3 regions of the Brevibacillus sp. RS1.1 genome follow, and region 2 is predicted to be linked to each of the others. Evidence: riboswitches for the same ligand, from Rfam matches in the RefSeq annotation. Region 2 holds a riboswitch; each other region holds the start of a gene.

Evidence for each region. Region 2 has a riboswitch for cyclic di-GMP ahead of HP570_RS15920 (methyl-accepting chemotaxis protein). Riboswitches for the same ligand answer to the same signal wherever they lie in the genome.
Region 1: another riboswitch for cyclic di-GMP. It lies ahead of HP570_RS10490 (GNAT family N-acetyltransferase); the one in region 2 lies ahead of HP570_RS15920 (methyl-accepting chemotaxis protein).
Region 3: another riboswitch for cyclic di-GMP. It lies ahead of yfmT (benzaldehyde dehydrogenase); the one in region 2 lies ahead of HP570_RS15920 (methyl-accepting chemotaxis protein).

Annotation. Positions count from the first base shown of each region.
Region 1 is NZ_JABSVA010000002.1:1,042,017-1,048,159, forward strand. It holds gene HP570_RS10475 (amino acid ABC transporter permease) at 1-519, opposite strand, end outside; gene HP570_RS10480 (amino acid ABC transporter substrate-binding protein) at 593-1,369, opposite strand; gene HP570_RS10485 (hypothetical protein) at 1,610-1,795, opposite strand; cyclic di-GMP riboswitch class I at 2,238-2,321, shown strand; gene HP570_RS10490 (GNAT family N-acetyltransferase) at 2,513-3,067, shown strand; gene HP570_RS10495 (methyl-accepting chemotaxis protein) at 3,069-4,541, shown strand; gene HP570_RS10500 (alpha/beta fold hydrolase) at 4,656-5,705, shown strand; partial or broken gene HP570_RS10505 (protein prkA) at 5,789-6,049, opposite strand.
Region 2 is NZ_JABSVA010000004.1:338,820-344,962, forward strand. It holds gene HP570_RS15915 (transporter substrate-binding domain-containing protein) at 1-417, opposite strand, end outside; gene HP570_RS15920 (methyl-accepting chemotaxis protein) at 532-2,505, opposite strand; cyclic di-GMP riboswitch class I at 2,579-2,679, opposite strand; gene HP570_RS15925 (formate--tetrahydrofolate ligase) at 2,815-4,443, opposite strand; gene HP570_RS15930 (FAD-binding oxidoreductase) at 4,591-5,955, opposite strand; gene HP570_RS15935 (SDR family oxidoreductase) at 6,079-6,143, opposite strand, start outside.
Region 3 is NZ_JABSVA010000007.1:82,322-88,464, reverse strand. It holds gene HP570_RS21285 (LysE family translocator) at 1-294, shown strand, start outside; gene HP570_RS21280 (hypothetical protein) at 447-692, shown strand; gene HP570_RS21275 (RsmB/NOP family class I SAM-dependent RNA methyltransferase) at 770-2,182, opposite strand; gene HP570_RS21270 (hypothetical protein) at 2,268-3,023, shown strand; gene HP570_RS21265 (methyl-accepting chemotaxis protein) at 3,048-3,983, shown strand; cyclic di-GMP riboswitch class I at 4,159-4,244, shown strand; gene yfmT (benzaldehyde dehydrogenase) at 4,330-5,787, shown strand; gene HP570_RS21255 (methyl-accepting chemotaxis protein) at 5,818-6,143, shown strand, end outside.

The sequences.
Region 1 (6,143 bases), on a different contig from region 2:
TTCTGGAACGGCAACTGCATAGAGCAGCGCTGTGTCTTTTACAAGGGTAATTGATTCATTTGCGACGGCAGGTAAAGCCACGCGAAACATTTGCGGCAAAATAATCTTGTTGGTTGTCTGCCATTTGCTAAAGCCGAGTACCTGCGCCGCTTCGTACTGTCCTTTGTCGATCGACAGCAGTCCTCCACGGAAAATCTCCGCGAAATACGCTGCGTAATTCAGCACGAAACCGACACATGCAGCGACGAACCGATCCATCACCAAATAATCTCCCACTACGGGCAAGAGAGGCAGCCCGAAGCAAATAAACAACAGCTGCAATAAGAGAGGCGTCCCACGCATCACATATACATACGTATGCGCGAGCCAGGCCAGCGCCTTATTACTGCTCTTTGCCAGTAAGGTGATCAGAAAACCTAATGGAATGGAAAGCAGAATGGCGATGAGAAACAACAGCACCGTCATCTGCGCCCCTTCTAGCATGGGCTTCGTAATGGAGAGAATGTAGTCTACGCTCATCTTGGTATGCTCCTAATCCTGAAAATAAAAGCGTGGCTTCGCCAATCATGCGGCGAAGCCATCGCTGTTCTGCTTATTTCAATACACGATTTTCGCCGAACCATTTTTCCGATATTTTTGCAGCTGTACCATCCTGATTCATTGCATCCAGTGCTTTTTGCAGCTCTTTTTGCAATGCCTCGTTGCCTTTTTTGACGCCAATTCCATATTCCTCAGGAGACAGCGATTCTTCTAACTGCTTAAATGCTCCCGGCTCTTTTGCCATATAGTAATCGGCCACAATCTGGTCGATGACGACTGCTTCTACACGACCGATCTTCAAATCACTCAGTGCCAGTACGTTATCAGGGAACTCGGTAATCGATTGGACCTGATTTTTGATATCACTCGCATTAATCGCGTCAGCTGCGGAAGACAGCTTTTGCAAACCAATTGCTTTACCAGCCAAGTCTGACAGCTTGGTCAAGTTGCTATTTGCCTTCGTGACCACTACTTGTGCGTTTTTCAGATAAGGCTTGGTAAAGAGAACCTTCCCTTTTCTCTCATCTGTAATCGTATATCCATTCCAGATCAAGTCAATACGACCACTGTTTAGTTCAGACTCTTTTGCACTCCAGTCGATTGTTTGAAACTCAACTTGTTTTCCCATTTTTTCGCCAGCTGCACGTGCATAATCAATATCAAAACCGACTAGCTCATTTTTCTCATCCCGGAAACCCATCGGTGCAAACTTATCATCAATTCCGATAATCAGCTTATTTGCGTCAGCGCCAGTTTTTGCGCTGGAACAGCCCACTACCAACGAAACCACCGCACCCAACAACAATGACATCCATGCTATTTTCTTCATCGTGATGATCCCCCTCGTTTCCCTGCTCTATATTTTACTCTGATAAAGTGGTAATACGTTAACAAGGTATCATGATAGCATATTAGCAAGGAATAGTCGATACTTTAGTAAACAAAAGCACCTTAGAAATATACGCCAAATAATTGGGGAAAATGCCCGGCTACCTCCAACACGAAAAAGCCCTCCGCATTCAATGGAGAGCTTTTTCGTGTTGGAGCTATATACATCCGCTCCCTATCCTTACGCCTGATTGCACACTTTGATATATGAAACATTTCTCACGTTGATGACAACATCATCATACTGGAGCCATCCGTCGTTTTGATTAGCGACCATTTGAATGATCTCTTCCGGTTCCGTGGATTCGATGCTAATCGTTTCACCGCCTCCGGAAAAGTAGAATTGAATCACTTTTGCTTCCTTCATAATATCCCCTCCTATTCCTTCTAGTTATCGGATGGTTGGAAAATTTTTGTTACGGGTGATTTTTATGTATTCCTTTCAACTCCTGAGCAGCTACGTGCATTCAAACACCAAAAACTTTTTCAGAAGGTTTCTCTTTCATCAAACAGGGGAAAGTACCTTTATATAAAGTAAATTTAGATGGGCAACAGTTCACATTCGATATCCTTGGGGAAGGCAACAAAGCCGAATGGAGCCTACCGAAGTTTTAGACATTCTGCGTACCCTAACCTAACGCCTATGAATGAAGGACTAGTTGATATCACAAATGGTTTTTTGTTCGTCTATACTTTATGAACAATTAGTTTCTTTACCCTACCAAAACTTGACAAAGTATATCTTTTGTCTTATATTTTGCATGATTATGTCCAGCAAAATTCGACACACTTTTACAAGTTTTGCTAATAAATGCAAAAGGCAAAGTCATCGAAAGGTGGCGACGCAAAACCACGGGTCTACAGTCTTTGACCATGATAGCCGGGTTGCCATCATCTTGGAACAATTATTTTGATGTTGGTAGCTTCGGTTGTTCCATTTCGATGGAACGGCCTTTTTTTGTGTTTCGTTTTTTGAAAGGGGGATGAAAGCACTCTCATTTTTGCAACAGAATGGAAAAACATAACTTTTGGGACGTCAAACATACACAACACGGTAATCAGAAAACGATGGAGTGGAGAAGTTATGTACAAACAAGTAGAAACCGTACAAGAGTTAGCTAAATTTCATGAAATCAAAGAAACAGTATGGACAAGCATGGGCTTCGAGATGGAGTACGCGAAAGAAGGCTCCGCACAATTCCTCCTACTTGCCGATGATGGTGAAGCAGGTGGAACATTTGAAATGACGCCCTTTTCCAAATCAAGTGCTTATATAAAATCACTATTTCAGGATGTTGTTACAGAAGATATGAAAGTAATGGAGGTAGACAGTCTCGCTGTTTTGCCAAAATACCGTGGACAACTAGGGCAAAAAGGAATTTGCTTGATGATAGATTACGCTGAAAAGCATGGTTATACCCACGCAATCGGGGTAGCAGATCCAACTTTTTTTAAATTTATTAACACGAAGTATCAAGTAAAGGCGATTCAGACCAAAGATATCGTCTTTTACAAAGGGGCCGATGCCATTCCGACCCTCTTTCATCTAAAAGATGTCTATGACAATAAGCACGATCCGAAATATTCCTGGTACAATTCGTCGTCGTCCAATCAAGTAAAAGTCGAGGTAGGTGGGTAACATGGATAACATTGATCTATTGAGAAGAAGAAACAATTGGGTCGTAATCGTATTCGCAAGTATTATTACAGTTGTTCAGGTCTTAAACCTCTTTCTAGGCGTCTCGTACACATTCGTTTTCACAATACTGGGTATTTTGTATGGCGTGCTGGCACCTTTTACTTACATCTCCAATCGCCCGAGCTTCCGTGAAAAAGCAGCGCCCTTCATGAAGTTCTTCAACTTAGTCGTAATCGGGATCTTCATGTTCATTGTAGTTGGACTGGACCCGCATATGATCAATATCATGACCATTATGTTCTTTGTAGCCGTCATGGGGATTTATCAAGACCGACTCATCAATATTTTAACCATTGTATCGACATTAGGCATTGTCTCTTACTACTTCCTGACACAGAGAGAATTGATTTTCCATTCGACAAGCAATCTTGACCTGATGTACTTCCTGCTCACCTTCTGCTTCGTCTCTATCACGAGCATGATGCATGCTGTATTCAATAACAAACTGCAAGAGGAAAGTGAGCAACAAAAGCAAGAAGCGATTGCCTCGAAGGAATCGTTGCAACGTGTTCTCGATCAAATTAATGAATCTCTCACCTCTATGCAAGACTATCAAGAGAATTTGAACAAGGTAACAGATGGTGTAAATGTTCGCGCTGTCGAAACCGTCGCTTCCCTGCAAGACATTATGGAGTCCTTTACGGTCCAGACTAGCAATACGGATGAGCTGCGTCGGGAAATGAGCTCGACGAATCTGCAAGTTGAGGACATGACCCGCTCTGTTACAGAGATGCATGAGTACGTAGAATCGACCAAAGAAGCCACTAGCGAGAGTGGAAAACGCATTGGCAACATCGGCAATGACTTTGAACGATTCATCACGGACATCCAAGGTACGAACCAGCTGATTCAAGAGCTCAATAAAGAAACCGAATCGATTGGGAAAATCATTCAAACCATTTCCGATATTTCTGCACAAACCAACCTGTTGGCACTCAATGCCACGATTGAAGCGTCTCGGGCAGGTGAACACGGCCGAGGATTTGCTGTCGTAGCAGATGAAGTACGCAAGCTCGCTGAATCCTCCAAGCTATCCTCCGAGTCGATCTCGAGCTTGCTCATGACCATTCGTGAAAAAATGAAGCTCGTATCGGATATGATTTCCGAGTCACAGACGTCTTTTGAGAAAAATAGCGAGGGCATCCTCGAAGTACAAGAAATGTTCACCAATGTAGACAACTACATGCAAAACTTCGCAGATAAAACGAAGAACCTGCAAGAGTTCATCGTCCATGTTCACAGCATGATTCAGGAAGTTGGCGCAAAAGTAGAAGTCAACGCCGATATTACCGACAAGAACAAAGAGAGCCTGGAAGAAGTGCTTGTTCTCGTTTCTGAGCAAAAAGACGAAGTCGTTAAGGTTTCTGGCGGCTTTGAGAAAATCGAACAGCAAATGCGTGGTCTCCATATGTAGCCTTCCTGCAACCGCCTTTTCAATGGCGGTTGTTTTCTTTTTTCATTTTATAACTGAATGGATATATAATAAGAATATTCTGATATAAATTACTCGAAAGGAGGCACATCATTGATGGATGCACGAATCGAAACCAAAACGATTCAGACCGATCGATTGCTCGTTTCTTACCTGACAGCGGGCGTACCGGAAGGAGAACCGCTCCTTCTCATCCACGGCAATGCGTCAGCTAACTTATTCTGGGATGATACCATTGCGGCGCTATGTGACCAGTACCGTGTATATGCACCTGATATGCGAGGCTATGGAGCAAGTGAAGCATTGCCCATTGATGCGACACGCGGTTTGCGAGACTGGTCGGATGACCTTCATTCGTTTATTCGGGCATTGGACTTGCCAACACCTGTCCATCTTGCCGGCTGGTCGTTGGGTGGCGGGATCGCGATGCAGTTTGCCATCGATCACCCGCAGGAAGTCCGCTCTCTGATTCTCATCGCCCCTATGTCCCCTTACGGCTTTGGTGGAACCAAGGATATAGCTGGCACCCCGTGCTTCAGCAGCTTCTCGGGCTCAGGTGGAGGAGCCGTCAACTCCGAGCTGGTCAAAAGGATTGCAGCCAAGGATATGAGCAATGAATCTCCCTCCAGTCCTCGCAATGTCATGAATCAGCTTTATTTCAAGCCCCCATTCCAAGTTGGTCCAGAGCAGGAAGACCGTTATGTGCGCGCCATACTCTCTACGAGAACGGGAGAGGACTTTTACCCCGGTACCTTTGAATACGTAAACGACTGGCCCGGCGTTGCTCCTGGAACGACAGGAATTACGAATGCGATTTCTCCCAAATACGTAAATTTGTCCGGTATTGTCCAGATGGAGCCGAAGTGTCCGATTTTATGGATTCGCGGTGCAGATGATGCCATTGTCTCGGATCAGTCGCTGGCTGATTTCGGTACGCTGGGCAAGCTTGGCTATGTCCCCGGCTGGCCGGGGGAAGACGAATATCCCCCGCAGCCGATGGTCTCCCAAATTCGTGACGTGCTTGAACAATATCAGCGCGCTGGTGGTTTCTATCAGGAGATTGTCATGGAAAATGTGGGGCACGCTCCACATATCGAGAAAGCAGAGGAGTTTATCGAGCTCATTCGAAAAACCGTCAGGGCATGACTCTGACGGTTTTATTTTGCGATCATCTCATTAGCTCTCCACGCTACTGATTATGACGTGCCCCTCATGTCGCCAACGTTCTGTCATCTGTTCAACAGGCTTCCCACGTAGCGCAGCAGCCTCATTTGCGCTATGGCAACCAGCTTCTTCTCGATAGCTTCCCGCAGACGATCATGCGTGCTGTAGTCAAAACGCTTCCCTTTACGTGCATAGGCCGAGATACGGATGAGAATTTCTTCACGGAAGGCCCGCTTGGCATTTTCCGAGATGCCGATTTGCTCCTCGATGGAACGCATCAGGCGCTCATCTGGATCCATGTCCTCACCTGTAACGGGGTTACGGATTCACTGATAATTACTAATTACTGTAAGTGTCCTTGACAAGGAGGACAGATCATTTCTGCCCATGAATCAATTGAACTAACGTTTCCCGTTAGTT
Region 2 (6,143 bases):
CGCTTTTTTCTGACGGTCTGTGTTGCGCGTAACGCCTCCGACAGCAATATCGAATTTATTTGCCAACAAATCATCCATCAGTGTCGGCCAAGAGGTTTGGACAAAACGCGCCTCTACTCCCAGGCTTTTTGCGAATTCCTTCATCGCATCGATATCGTAACCTTCGAATTGGTTTGTTTTCGGATTCAAATATGTAAACGGTTTGTAGTCACCTGGAGTACCTACGAGGATGTAGCCTCTCGCAATGATTTCGTCCAAACGAGACTCAAACTTCTTCACTTGTGGTTTTTTAGCAGCTTCAGCCGCTACAGTTTGGACAGGCTTAACCGCTGTTGCGGCAAAAGCACCTGTTCCTGATGTCATGAGCATAGTTGCAGCGAGTGTGCTCGCCAAGATTGTTTGTGTGATTTTTTTCATCTGGGTTCTCCTCCTGTTAAACGGTAATGAATTTAGTTATAGAAACAAACTCCATCATCCCCTAATGGCATCCCCCCTTTCAAAAAGAGGACTTACAACCTGATGAGCTGCTTCTTACACCGTAAACCTGCCGATTCCTTGCTGTAATTCTTCCGCCACTGCGTTCAAATGCTCGACAGACTTGCCAATTTCTTGGATGGCTTGAAGCTGCTCTTCGGTTGCCCTTGCCACTGTTTGCGCGTCGAGTGAAGCATGCTTTGCAATGGTATGCATTTCATCTACAGAAGCACTCACCTGTTGGGAGCCTGCTGACATTTGCTCAGATGCTGCGGATACTTCCAAAATGTGCGCGGCAACGTTCCGGGAAGATTCCAAAATATGCTCGAAGATTTCGCGAACCTCTTCGACCAGTTGGATACCTTGCTGTGCGTTTTGGTTCCCCTCGGTCATAACCTCTACTGCGTGATGAGTATCCTGCTGGATTTCCCCGATCAGCATTGCAATTTTCGATGCGGATTCCTCGGATTGGTTCGCCAGTTTTTTCACTTCACCAGCAACTACAGCAAACCCACGTCCATGCTCGCCAGCACGTGCTGCCTCAATCGAAGCGTTCAAGGCAAGCAAATTGATTTGCGAGGTCAACTGACTGATCGTATCGAGAATGCCTTCGATTTCTTTGGAGCGATTGTTGAGCTGCTCGATGGCTACAGTCGCCTTCGAAGTTCCCTCCCCAATGCTTCCCATCTGGCGAACTGCCTGCTCTACCACAGCAGTCCCTTGCTCAGCCTGCTCTGTTGCGATCTGGGCAGCCTCAGAAACATGTGCAGACGTCTCTGCGATTTTCACGATGCCTGCTGCCATGTCAGTCATCGACAATGCGACTTCCTGCGAGCTGGATGCCTGCGCCTCTGCTCCCTCAGAAATCTGTTCGATAGACAAGCCGATTTGGTTGATGTTTTCCGTTGCTTGTTTAATACCTTCGGATACTTCCTGACTAAAACGCTGAACTTGATCAGACGACAGTGATACGTCTTCGATCAAATTTTTCAAGTGTGATACCGTCTGGTTAAAGTCACGGGACAGAACCGCAATCTCGTCTTTTCCGTCAACCGTTACGGTCTCTTTCAAGTTACCCTGCGCCACTACATTTACTGCGTGATTCAGACGCTCAATTGGTTTCACCATGCGTACAGCCAAGAAATAAACGAGGACAACCCCAAGCCCCAATACGATGAGGGAAATAACCGTCAATCGGACTAACAGTTGATCGACAGGCGCATGCAGCTCAGCTACGGGTGCAGTGATGTATACCCCCCAGTTCAAATTGGTTGGCGCATAGGAAGCAAATCGCTCTGTATTCTCGTATTCGTATTGGGCGATTCCATGATTCCCTTGCTTGATATCTTCAAAAGCAGTCTGAAGTTGAAGAATCCCCATATTGAGAATGGATTCCTTCAGAATGTACTCGCTATTCGGATGATAAATAAATGTTCCTGTTTTGCTTACTAAAAAGGCGTAACCTAATTCGCCAAATTTCTCTTCAGACACCTTTTTTTGGATCTCATTGATTGGAATCGTAGAACCGATGTAACCGTATTGACGGTTGTCCTTCATCAATGGAACGACCAGTGTCACGATGTTATTCCCTGTCCGCTTCGAAACGACTGGCTCAGAGACAACAACCTTCCCTTCCCCTTTGCTGGCTTCCTTAATATGCGGACGATCTGAGATGTCGGTCACTTCACCCTTGAAATTGATCACTTTCTTACCGCTTAAGTCATGCGAAAAGAAGAACGTCTCAAACTCGGGGTTTTTCTTTTGGGCTTCTTGAATGAGTTTCAGGTCTTGTTCGACATTTTGATCTGCCGACATCAACCCTCCTATCGCTCTTACAATCTCAATTTTCTCTTGAAAGAAACCATCGATACGAATCGAGAGATTGCTAGCTGACAGCTCAGCTTCTTTGTCCAGACTGTTTGCCAAAAGGTTGGAAGCACTCCAATAGCTTGCACCGCAAACCGTACCCAAACTTATCACCAACAGCAGGCACAAAACGATAATTAGCTTATTCTTCAAACTATTTTTCATACCGAATCCCTTCTCCCTTCTCTTTTTTTCAACAAAAAAAAGACTGCCCACCGACAGCCCATCATGACTACGGTATGGCAACCCGGCTGTCCTAGCTGCGAAAGTCATTTAACCTTCGTCCTTAGACCCGTGGCTTTGCGTCCCTGCCTTTCAGCAAGTTTGCCTTTGTCATTCCTTGTTGTTTTTCAATTAAGTTCACTTTTTTTCAATCTCACCTTTCATTTCCCATAACTTTCTGCGAATAAACCTCAAAATGGAAAAAAAGCTGACAACCTTTTACAGCTGTCAGCTTTTTGTCACACTTTTTGATTAGCTTAATCCAATCACGTGGCCTTCCTCGTCTACATATAACGATTCCGCAGCCGGCTTTTTCGGGAGGCCTGGCATGGTAACCAAGCTTCCGGTCAGTGCCACGATGAAACCAGCTCCTGCTGATATGCGCACTTCGCTCACATGAATCGTGAAGTCTACAGGTGCCCCCAACAGATCAGCGCGATCCGTAAAAGAGTACGGTGTTTTCGCCATGCACACAGGCAGATGGGACATGCCCATTTCTTCTACCTTTTGCATCGTTTTTAATGCCAACGGCGAAAAGACAACTCCTGATCCACGGTATACTTCTTTCACGACAGTCTCAATCTTGTCTTTAATGCTGAGGCCTTCCTCATACAAGAATCGGAAGGACGAAGGCAGCTCTGCTGCTCGAATTACTTTTTCAGCCAGCTCGACACCGCCTGCTCCTCCTTCTGCCCACACTTTAGAGAGCGCTGCTTCGGCTCCAGCCGCTTGGCACAGCGCAATGACAGCATCAATCTCTGCTTGGGTATCTGTCGCAAAATGATTGATGGCCACCACTGCTGGCACACCGAACTTCTGTAAGTTTTCCAGATGTCGCTTGACGTTTTCGAAGCCTTTTTCCAGAGCAGACAAGTTCTCCACTGCCAAGTCAGGTACTTTTACCCCGCCGTTGTATTTCAACGAACGAACCGTAATGACCACGACAGCAGCCGATGGAGTCAGACCTGCTTTTCTGCACTTGATGTCAAAAAACTTCTCGGCCCCCAAGTCGGCACCAAATCCAGCCTCTGTTACGACGTAATCTGCCAGCTTCAAGGCCATTTTGGTTCCGATCACACTGCTGCACCCATGTGCGATATTGGCAAAAGGTCCACCGTGAATGATGACCGGGGTTCCCTCGATTGTCTGTACGAGATTGGGCTTGATAGCTTCCTTCAAGAGAACGCACATCGCATCAACCGCGTTGATTTCTTCTGCCCGTACAGGCTGATCATTGAAATCGTAGCCAATAATGATACGGTTCAACCGCTCGCGCAAGTCTGCTAGATTCTCACTCAAGCATAAGATCGCCATGATTTCCGACGCTGTCGTAATCATGAAGCCATCCTCACGCGTCATTCCATTGCCCTCACCCAGACCAACCACGATGTTTCGCAGTGCGCGGTCGTTCATGTCCATAGCTCGTTTCCAGACGATTTTCTTTGGATTGAGTCCGCGCGGATTGCCATGGAAAATATGATTGTCGATCATCGCTGCCAACAAGTTATGTGCAGCTGTAATCGCGTGAATGTCCCCTGTAAAATGCAGGTTAATTTCATCAGCAGGGAGAATTTGTGCCTGGCCGCTTCCAGTTGCGCCTCCTTTGATCCCCATGCAAGGACCCAAGGACGGCTCGCGAAGTGCTGCCATTGTTTTCTTCCCGAGATGATTTAAAGATTGTGACAGACCAATCGTCGTGAGCGTCTTGCCTGCTCCCGCCGGATTGGGGTTCATCGCTGTAACAAGAATCAGTTTGCCATCAGGGCGATCCTTCACTTGCTCCCATAGTTCATCTGATAGTTTGGCTTTATATTTTCCGTATAGCTCCAAATGCTGTTCTTCGATACCTGCACTTTTGGCAATTTCAACAATAGACTTCATTTTTGCCTCCCTGCCACACCAGAATGTAATGCACCAGTTACCAATCTTCTACATTCTGCATAATCATCCTTTCTCCTCTCCTCTTCGACACATTACGCAAAAGAAAAAGCCCACATTCCGACAAACGTTCAGAATGCAGGCTCTCTGTTATTTCCCGAAAATTTTTCCTGGATTCAAGATGCCGTTCGGGTCCAGCACATGCTTCATGGCTTGCATGACGTCCAGTGCTTCTCCATGTTCCTTGCGCTGGTATTTGATTTTCCCCACACCCACACCATGTTCCCCGGTGCAGGTTCCTCCCCGACTCAATGCGTACTCCACCAGATGGGCATTTACTTCCTCGGCAAGCGCAACTTCTTCGGGGTCATTCAGGTCGATCATTAGGATGGCGTGATAGTTCCCATCCCCGACATGCCCTGCAATCGCACCATCCAGCCCAGCGCGATCAATGGCTTGTCGGGCGTCCACAATGGCTCCTGCCAGCTCGGAAATCGGCAAGCAAACATCTGTCACCATCAGCTTTTTCCCGGGGGATTTGTGCAGGAAGGCATACGCCAGGTTATGACGTGCGTCCCAGAGCTGCGCCCTCGCTTTGGAATCGGTTTCAAAGAGAAACTGTGTGCAGCCATGTCCATCGGCGATGTTCTGCGCGAAGTCGATATCATACGCGAGCCCTTGTTCACTGCCGTGGAACTCGATAAACAGCGTCGGTGCTTCCGGGTAGCTCGTTTCTTTGTACAGATTCACTTGTTGGATGGAACGTTCATCAACCAGCTCGATTCGCGCTACTTGAATACCCGCTCCGAGAATATCTACGACGGTATCGACAGCATCCTGAACAGAAGGGAAGCTGGCACGCGCCGCCGTTGTCGCCTCAGGGATGCCGTAAACACGCAAGGTCAGCTCTGTGAATAAACCAAGCGTTCCCTCCGACCCGACAAACAGCCCAGTAAGATGGTAGCCTGAGGAGGACTTGACTGTCATGCTCCCTGTACGGATGATACGTCCGTCCGCCGTCACCACTTCCAGATCGCGAACCTGATCACGCATCACGCCATAGCGAACAGAAGTCGTTCCACTGGCGTTTGTAGCAGCCATCCCACCCAAAGTCGCGTCCGCGCCAGGATCAACGGAGAAAAACAATCCGTGCTTTTTCAACTCTTTATTGAGCTGGGTGCGAGTCACACCTGGCTGGACTCTCACGAGGAAATCCTTCGGTCGCACCTCCCGCACTTGGTTCATCAAGGAAAAATCCATGCTGATTCCGCCCGCATAAGGAATCGCATGGCCTTCCAGACTGCTTCCCATGCCAAACGGCGTTACCGCAATGCGCTTTTCGTTTGCCAGCTTCATGATTTGGCTGACTTCCTCTGCCGTCTGCGGAAACACGACCACATCTGGAAGATGCGGGGTATGGTACGATTCATCATGGCTGTGATGCTCCAGTATTGTGGGGTTGGTCGATACTCGTTCTTCCCCCAGCAATCCCACTAACGATTGCTTGTAATCCACGTTGGTTCCCCCTCCGTTACTTGCTCAAGTTAACAAGGAATAAGCTAATTTCAGGAATGTAGGTGAGATTGTTCCACCTGCTGATCCCATTTTTTGAATAATAGGAGAATTTATCTCACTTTACTAGATCCCCCTTCCACCGTCTACATTCATGACCTCGCCCGTGACAATTTTGGATAGATCAGAAG
Region 3 (6,143 bases), on a different contig from region 2:
CTTCTGACGCTCGCAAATCCTCTGACTGTTCTGTTTTGGGCGGGAGTATTTGGCTCACTATTGGCATCTGGCACTTTTGTTCATTCAACGGAGGTGTTCTTGTTTGCGACAGGCTGTCTGTTATCGACTTTTTTGTTTCTGGGGCTGGTAGCTTTGTTGGCCGCGTATTTGGCTCGCTTTTTTCGTCCAGGATGGTTCAACGTTTCTCATGGCCTCAGTGGTGTCTTTCTAATTGGGTTTGCGATTGTCCTTTTCGCAAAAAGCGGTTTGAAGCCTCCATACTGGCCTTTTTAAAGGAATTTGGAATGACTGTATCGAATTTTAATAGAATACAGGAATTGCGATAGAAAATAGTGTTTTCCTCTCATGTGAATTGGGTAATAGATAGGAAGATAGAACCCTTTCTTGTAAAAGTACCATAGTACAGGGTGTGAGGAGAACCAGTGATGACGACGGATACGTGCTTGAAATGCGGCAGTCCGATGGGCCGGGGAGAGTACAGTTGCCAGGTTTGCGGAGAAAACGAAATGCAAGACTACCAGATGATTCGCAATTACGTGAGAACGTATCCGAATTCGAATGCGATGCAAATTGCCAACGCAACAGGGATATCTGTTTCAAAAATATTGCGTTATATTAGAAATGGCTCTTTGTCCGTAGTAGACAATCCGTCCCGCAGAGGGCGATCATAAGAAAAAGAGAAAAGCCCAAAAGCAGTTACGAATGCATTTCGTGTAGCTTTGTGGGCTTTTTTATTTTGGATGGAAATCTACAACCAGCGTAGACCTTTTGGATAATGATTTTTGAGTTGCCCCTCTGATTGCTTGCCCCAACCGATGGAGAATCCCTCTACAGTAACCAGCGTCCAACCACTTTCCCCTTCACGCGTGAGCGCTTCTCCTTTTAAGTACCGCAACAGTTCAGGATCGTCCGCGCCATACGAAGCGACACGGGCTGCCTCCGCAGGAGAGAGAGCGAGTGCCAAGGCGTGGGCAGGTTCAAATCTGTTCTTCTTTACCGTTCCTAGATGCAGACCGACGCGCGCGACCTTGAGCTTGTCCCAGTCGAGCTCGGGGGCAGGTGAGTAGTAGAGCTGCTCGCCAAATAAAAGAAAGGCAGACTCATCTTCAAATGGTTTGGAAAGCGCAGGGAGTGCTTCGGCTGCGAATGTACGCCAGGCTGCCAAGGCTTCTTTTCGACCTGCCGGAGCTGATTTTGCCGCACGCTTTTCTTTACGCTTCCCGGAAGGTTCATGAACTTCAGCGGTCTCACTCTTTTGCAGCTTGGCGAGGTAATGACCTTCTCCCTGTAGACGATGAGGCCACAATCTGGCTGTCTGGGTGAGCTGCTCGTTTTGCGGCGAGGCCCACTCGGGTTGACCAGCAGAAAAGCAATCTGCATGTGGCAGCGGGACGATCTCAAATTCCGGGTGACGGCCGAGGAAATTAACTAGGGACTGCTCGTTTTCCAACGGAGCGAATGTGCAGGTGGAGTAGACCAACGTCCCGCCTGGCTTCAGCATAGCAGCGGCCGCCTCGAGAATATCGCCTTGCATGACATGGCACTCCGTTACTTTTGCTGGGCTCCAGTCTTCGATTGCTTCGGGCAGCTTGCGAAACATTCCTTCGCCAGAGCAAGGAGCGTCTACTAAAATTCGGTCAAAAAACTGAGGGAATCGCTCCTGTAAGCGTTCGGGCGTTTCGTTGGTCACGACGGCATTGGTCACGCCGCAGCGCTCCAGATTTTCTGACAAGGCTTTTGCCCGAACAGGATGGATTTCGTTTGCCACGAGCATTCCTTGTCCATGCAAAAACGCTGCAAGCTGCGTCGATTTTCCCCCTGGCGCTGCACACAGGTCGAGGATTCGCTCACCAGGTTGTGCACCGAGTGCTTCGGCAGCGGACATCGCGCTTGGCTCCTGCAAATAATACATGCCAGCGGAGTGAAAAGGATGCTTGCCGGGACGAGCAGGCTTTTTGTAGCGAAACCCGTTTTCGCACCAAGGGACTGCTTCTACAGCAAACGGCGAGATTTTCAAAAAATCGTCACGCTCCACCTTCAACGGATTGACTCGCAAGCCGTGTGTCACAGGCTGATCATACGAGGAAACGAAGGCCTCATAGTCGTGTCCGAGCAAGGTTTTCATGCGCTCGATAAATGGTGTTGGTAAATTTTTTGTCATAACAGCCTCCGATGTCAGATTTTGGCCCCATGTGAAAGGAAAAGATAGAATCATGGCGAATCATAGAGAATGAGGTGAGAGCATTATGGAAGGATCCCGTGCAAAACGCTACCGCTCCCGGCGGAGGAATGACTCGGAAGTAAGCCGGTTTTGGATCATGGGGTTGTTGTTCTCACTGCTGGTGCTCGCTTTTGAATTCTTTATCGAAATACCCGCCGATGCAGATTGGCTGACCGATATGGAGATGGCTTTGTTTTCTGCCAGCTTTACGTTGCTTGCCTTTTATCTGCTCGGACTTACCTTTGCCTTTTCACGCCACCAAAAGGCAGGGAAGATCAATCACCAAATCATCATCTATGTATGGTTGGGTGCGATCTTGTTTCACTTGTTCCTGCTCATCAGCAATTTGTCCAATCAGCATGTGTACAAGGCAGGGATCATTCTATTTTTAGGACCATTGTTTTTAACTGTCTACCATTTTATCACGTACTTGGCAGCTTTGCGCGAGGAGCGTGAGGAGCAGGAGGCAGCTACAACAGCTACGCTCGAGCGTACGGCCTACCAGATGATTCTGGAGGGTGGGCGTGTATACAGCGAGCTGAGTCGCCTGAAAACAGAATATCCAGAAGTGGAGCAAATGCTTCGTGCCAACGATTTTCACGATAAACTGGAGCGCTATGCTTTGGAAATGCAGCAGTATTTGCAGGTGAAGCATTTTGAGCGTAAAGACGTGGAGCTCTTGGAGGGTCACTATTATTTCTTGGAAAACTTGCTGAGCTTGGCGAAACAACATCCGGGAATAATCGAGTCCCGCGTATATAGCCGCCGAGGTGACAATTGATGGGTACAAAGGAGAGGGAAGCGGATGTTTTGGAAAAAAGACAAAGGCCTGGCAGAAAAAGAGACAGCAGCGACGACAGCCACAACCACAATGGCAGGACAGCAAGACGCATGGAAACATGAGCTTCGCGGTCTTTACGAACAGATGGGTGCAATCCTCGCTTCGGACCAAGCAATGAACGCCGATTCCGATCAAATGGTGCGATTGGTGACGAGGATGAAGCGTGCCGTAGAGAATATCCAGGCCATTAATGAGCGGGATGATGAATCTGCGAGCCAGTTGTCGGTTCGAGGAGAGCGCCTGACAGACATCTGCAAACAATCGGTAGCGCGTGCAGATGAAGGCAATAAGGCTATGACGGACGTTGTGGAAGTCATGAGCCTGCTCGACAAAGAATCGGTTCATACGTCCAAGTCCATGAGCCTCTTGGAAGAGCGTTCTTCGGAAATTACGAGTATTGTCAAGGTAATCAGCGATATTACGAATCAGACTAACCTTCTCGCTCTGAATGCAGCGATAGAAGCTGCACGTGCGGGGGAACAAGGCCGAGGCTTTGCTGTCGTAGCGGATGAAGTACGGAAGCTGGCAGAGATGACAGCGAACTCGACCAAGACGATTGCGGAATTGATCGGCAAGATTCAAGAAGAAATCAAAGAAGCATTGTCCAACAGTGAAAAAAGCAGCAGTGCGATCAAAAATGGACTTTCCATCAGCAAGGATGCTGCACAGAAGACGGATCAGATCGCGAACGCTTTCCAGGTACTGAACGTCGAAGTGGCGGGTGTGATGGAAATCATCGCGCATCAAAAGCGTTTTGCTGACGATGTGTCCCAGCAGGTAAGTGAGGCAAAGGGCTTACTGGACGAGCTGAATGAAGGCATCACCAAGCACGTAAGAGACGCCAACGCGGTAGAGCAAATGCTCGCGACGAGCGTAAAGGATGTCAAAAAGTTATTGTGATCATGAGGAAGAAAAATCAGGAGTCCGTATCCAAGCGATGCGGACTTTTTGATATTTGTTCTTTCCTTTCACGAAATATTTACATGTTTACGTTTGACTATTCGAAATGGAGTACTATAATCAAAGTATGTTTCTCCATATCTTTCCTTTTTTCGACAAAATCTTATCAGCATTCGCTATGAATGGGCAAACCCATTGAAAAGTGGGGACGCAAAGCCACGGGCCTAATGTACACGTTACGATGGCAGCCGGGTTGCCAACGAGCAGTGTATTTTGCTGTTTTAGTATGACGGCTCCTTTCATGCGAAAGGGGCCTCTTTATTTTTCAAAAGGGAGTGGTTGTAGCATGTCAATCCTTCAAACACTGGACAAGCAGTACATCAATGGGGAGTGGCGCGACGGACTTGGCGCGAAGACATTGCAAGATATCAACCCTTACAACGGGGAAGTCATCGCAGAATTCAAAATGGCAAATCTGGAGGATATCGACGCGGCTTACAAGGCGGCAGCCAACGCGAAAAAAGAGTGGGATGAAGTGAATGCCTATACCAAATCCCGAATGTTGGAGCGTGCAGTTCGCTATATCGAAGAGCATGAAGAAGAAATCATTCAGATCATCATTCGTGAACTAGGTGGAACCCGACTGAAGGCATTTTTTGAGATCGGGCTTGTCAAGGATATTATTCGCGAGGCGGCTACGTTCCCTGTACGTATGGAAGGAAAAATTCTCCCTTCTCCCGTAGACGGAAAGGAAAATCGTTTGTATCGGATTCCCGCAGGAGTTGTCGGTGTCATCAGTCCGTTCAACTTCCCGTTCTATCTGTCGATGAAGTCCGTAGCTCCAGCTCTTGGCGCGGGCAACGGTGTCGTCCTCAAACCGCATGAGCACACGCCAATCACGGGTGGGACTCTCATCGCGAAAATTTTTGAAGAAGTAGGTCTGCCCAAAGGCTTGATCAACGTCGTTGTAACGGATATTGCTGAAATTGGCGATGGGTTTGTCTCCCACCCGATTCCGCGCATCCTTTCGTTTACAGGCTCTAGCCAAGTAGGAAGCCATATCGCGCAAGTGGCAGCGAAGCATTTCAAGAAGGCGATTTTGGAGCTAGGTGGCAATAGTGCCCTGATTGTTTTGGAGGATGCGGATCTCCAGTATGCCGTCAATGCAGCGGTATTCAGCCGCTTTACCCACCAAGGTCAGATTTGCATGTCGGCTAACCGGGTTCTGGTTCACCAAGATGTATACGATAAATTCCTCGATCTGTATGTGGAAAAAGTATCTGGTCTCAAGGTAGGCGACCCAAATGATCCAGACACGGTAATCGGTCCACTCATCAATCAACGGCAAGTCGCCAACCTGATGGCAACGATCGATGAGGCGATACGCGAAGGAGCCGTTCCTGCACTGAAAGGGGAAGTAAAAGGAAACGTGGTCGAGCCGATTGTTTTGACAGGAGTGACCACAGACATGTCCATTGCATCGAAAGAGCTGTTTGGTCCGGCTGTTTGCATCATGTCGTTTGCTTCCGAGGAAGAAGCAATTCGTATGGCGAACGAGACACCATTTGGATTGTCCGGGGCGATTCATACCCGCGATCTGGAGAGAGGTGCCCAGATGGCCAAGCGCATTGAGACCGGCATGATTCATATCAACGATGGAACGATCAATGACGAACCAATTGTGGCGTTCGGCGGTGAAAAGCATTCCGGATTGGGACGCTTGAATGGTCAATGGAGCCTAGAAGAGTTTACTACGCTAAAATGGATTTCGGTTCAGCACAAGAAGCGTCAATTTCCGTACTAATGCTAGCAAAAGATAGAGGTGAAGAGGGTCATGAACGGATACGAAGGATGGAACGAAACAGAAGCCTCCGAAAAGGGGAAAAATGCAGAACTTCTCGAGGCTTTCATCAAGGTTGCTCCCTATTTAAATGATTTGCTCAACGATGACATTACCATTGGGGTCTACGACACGGAAAAGCTATTGCGCAATGTGCCTGCCCAAACATTTTCCCTGCAGGTAAAGTCTGGTGATCCACTCCAGGAGGGAGATGTGATCACCAACGCGATTCAAAAAAACACCAAGCAGGCGATGATGGTTCCCAAGGAATTATTTGGTTTTCCTCTCGTCGCACGGGCGATCCCCTTGCATGATCACAC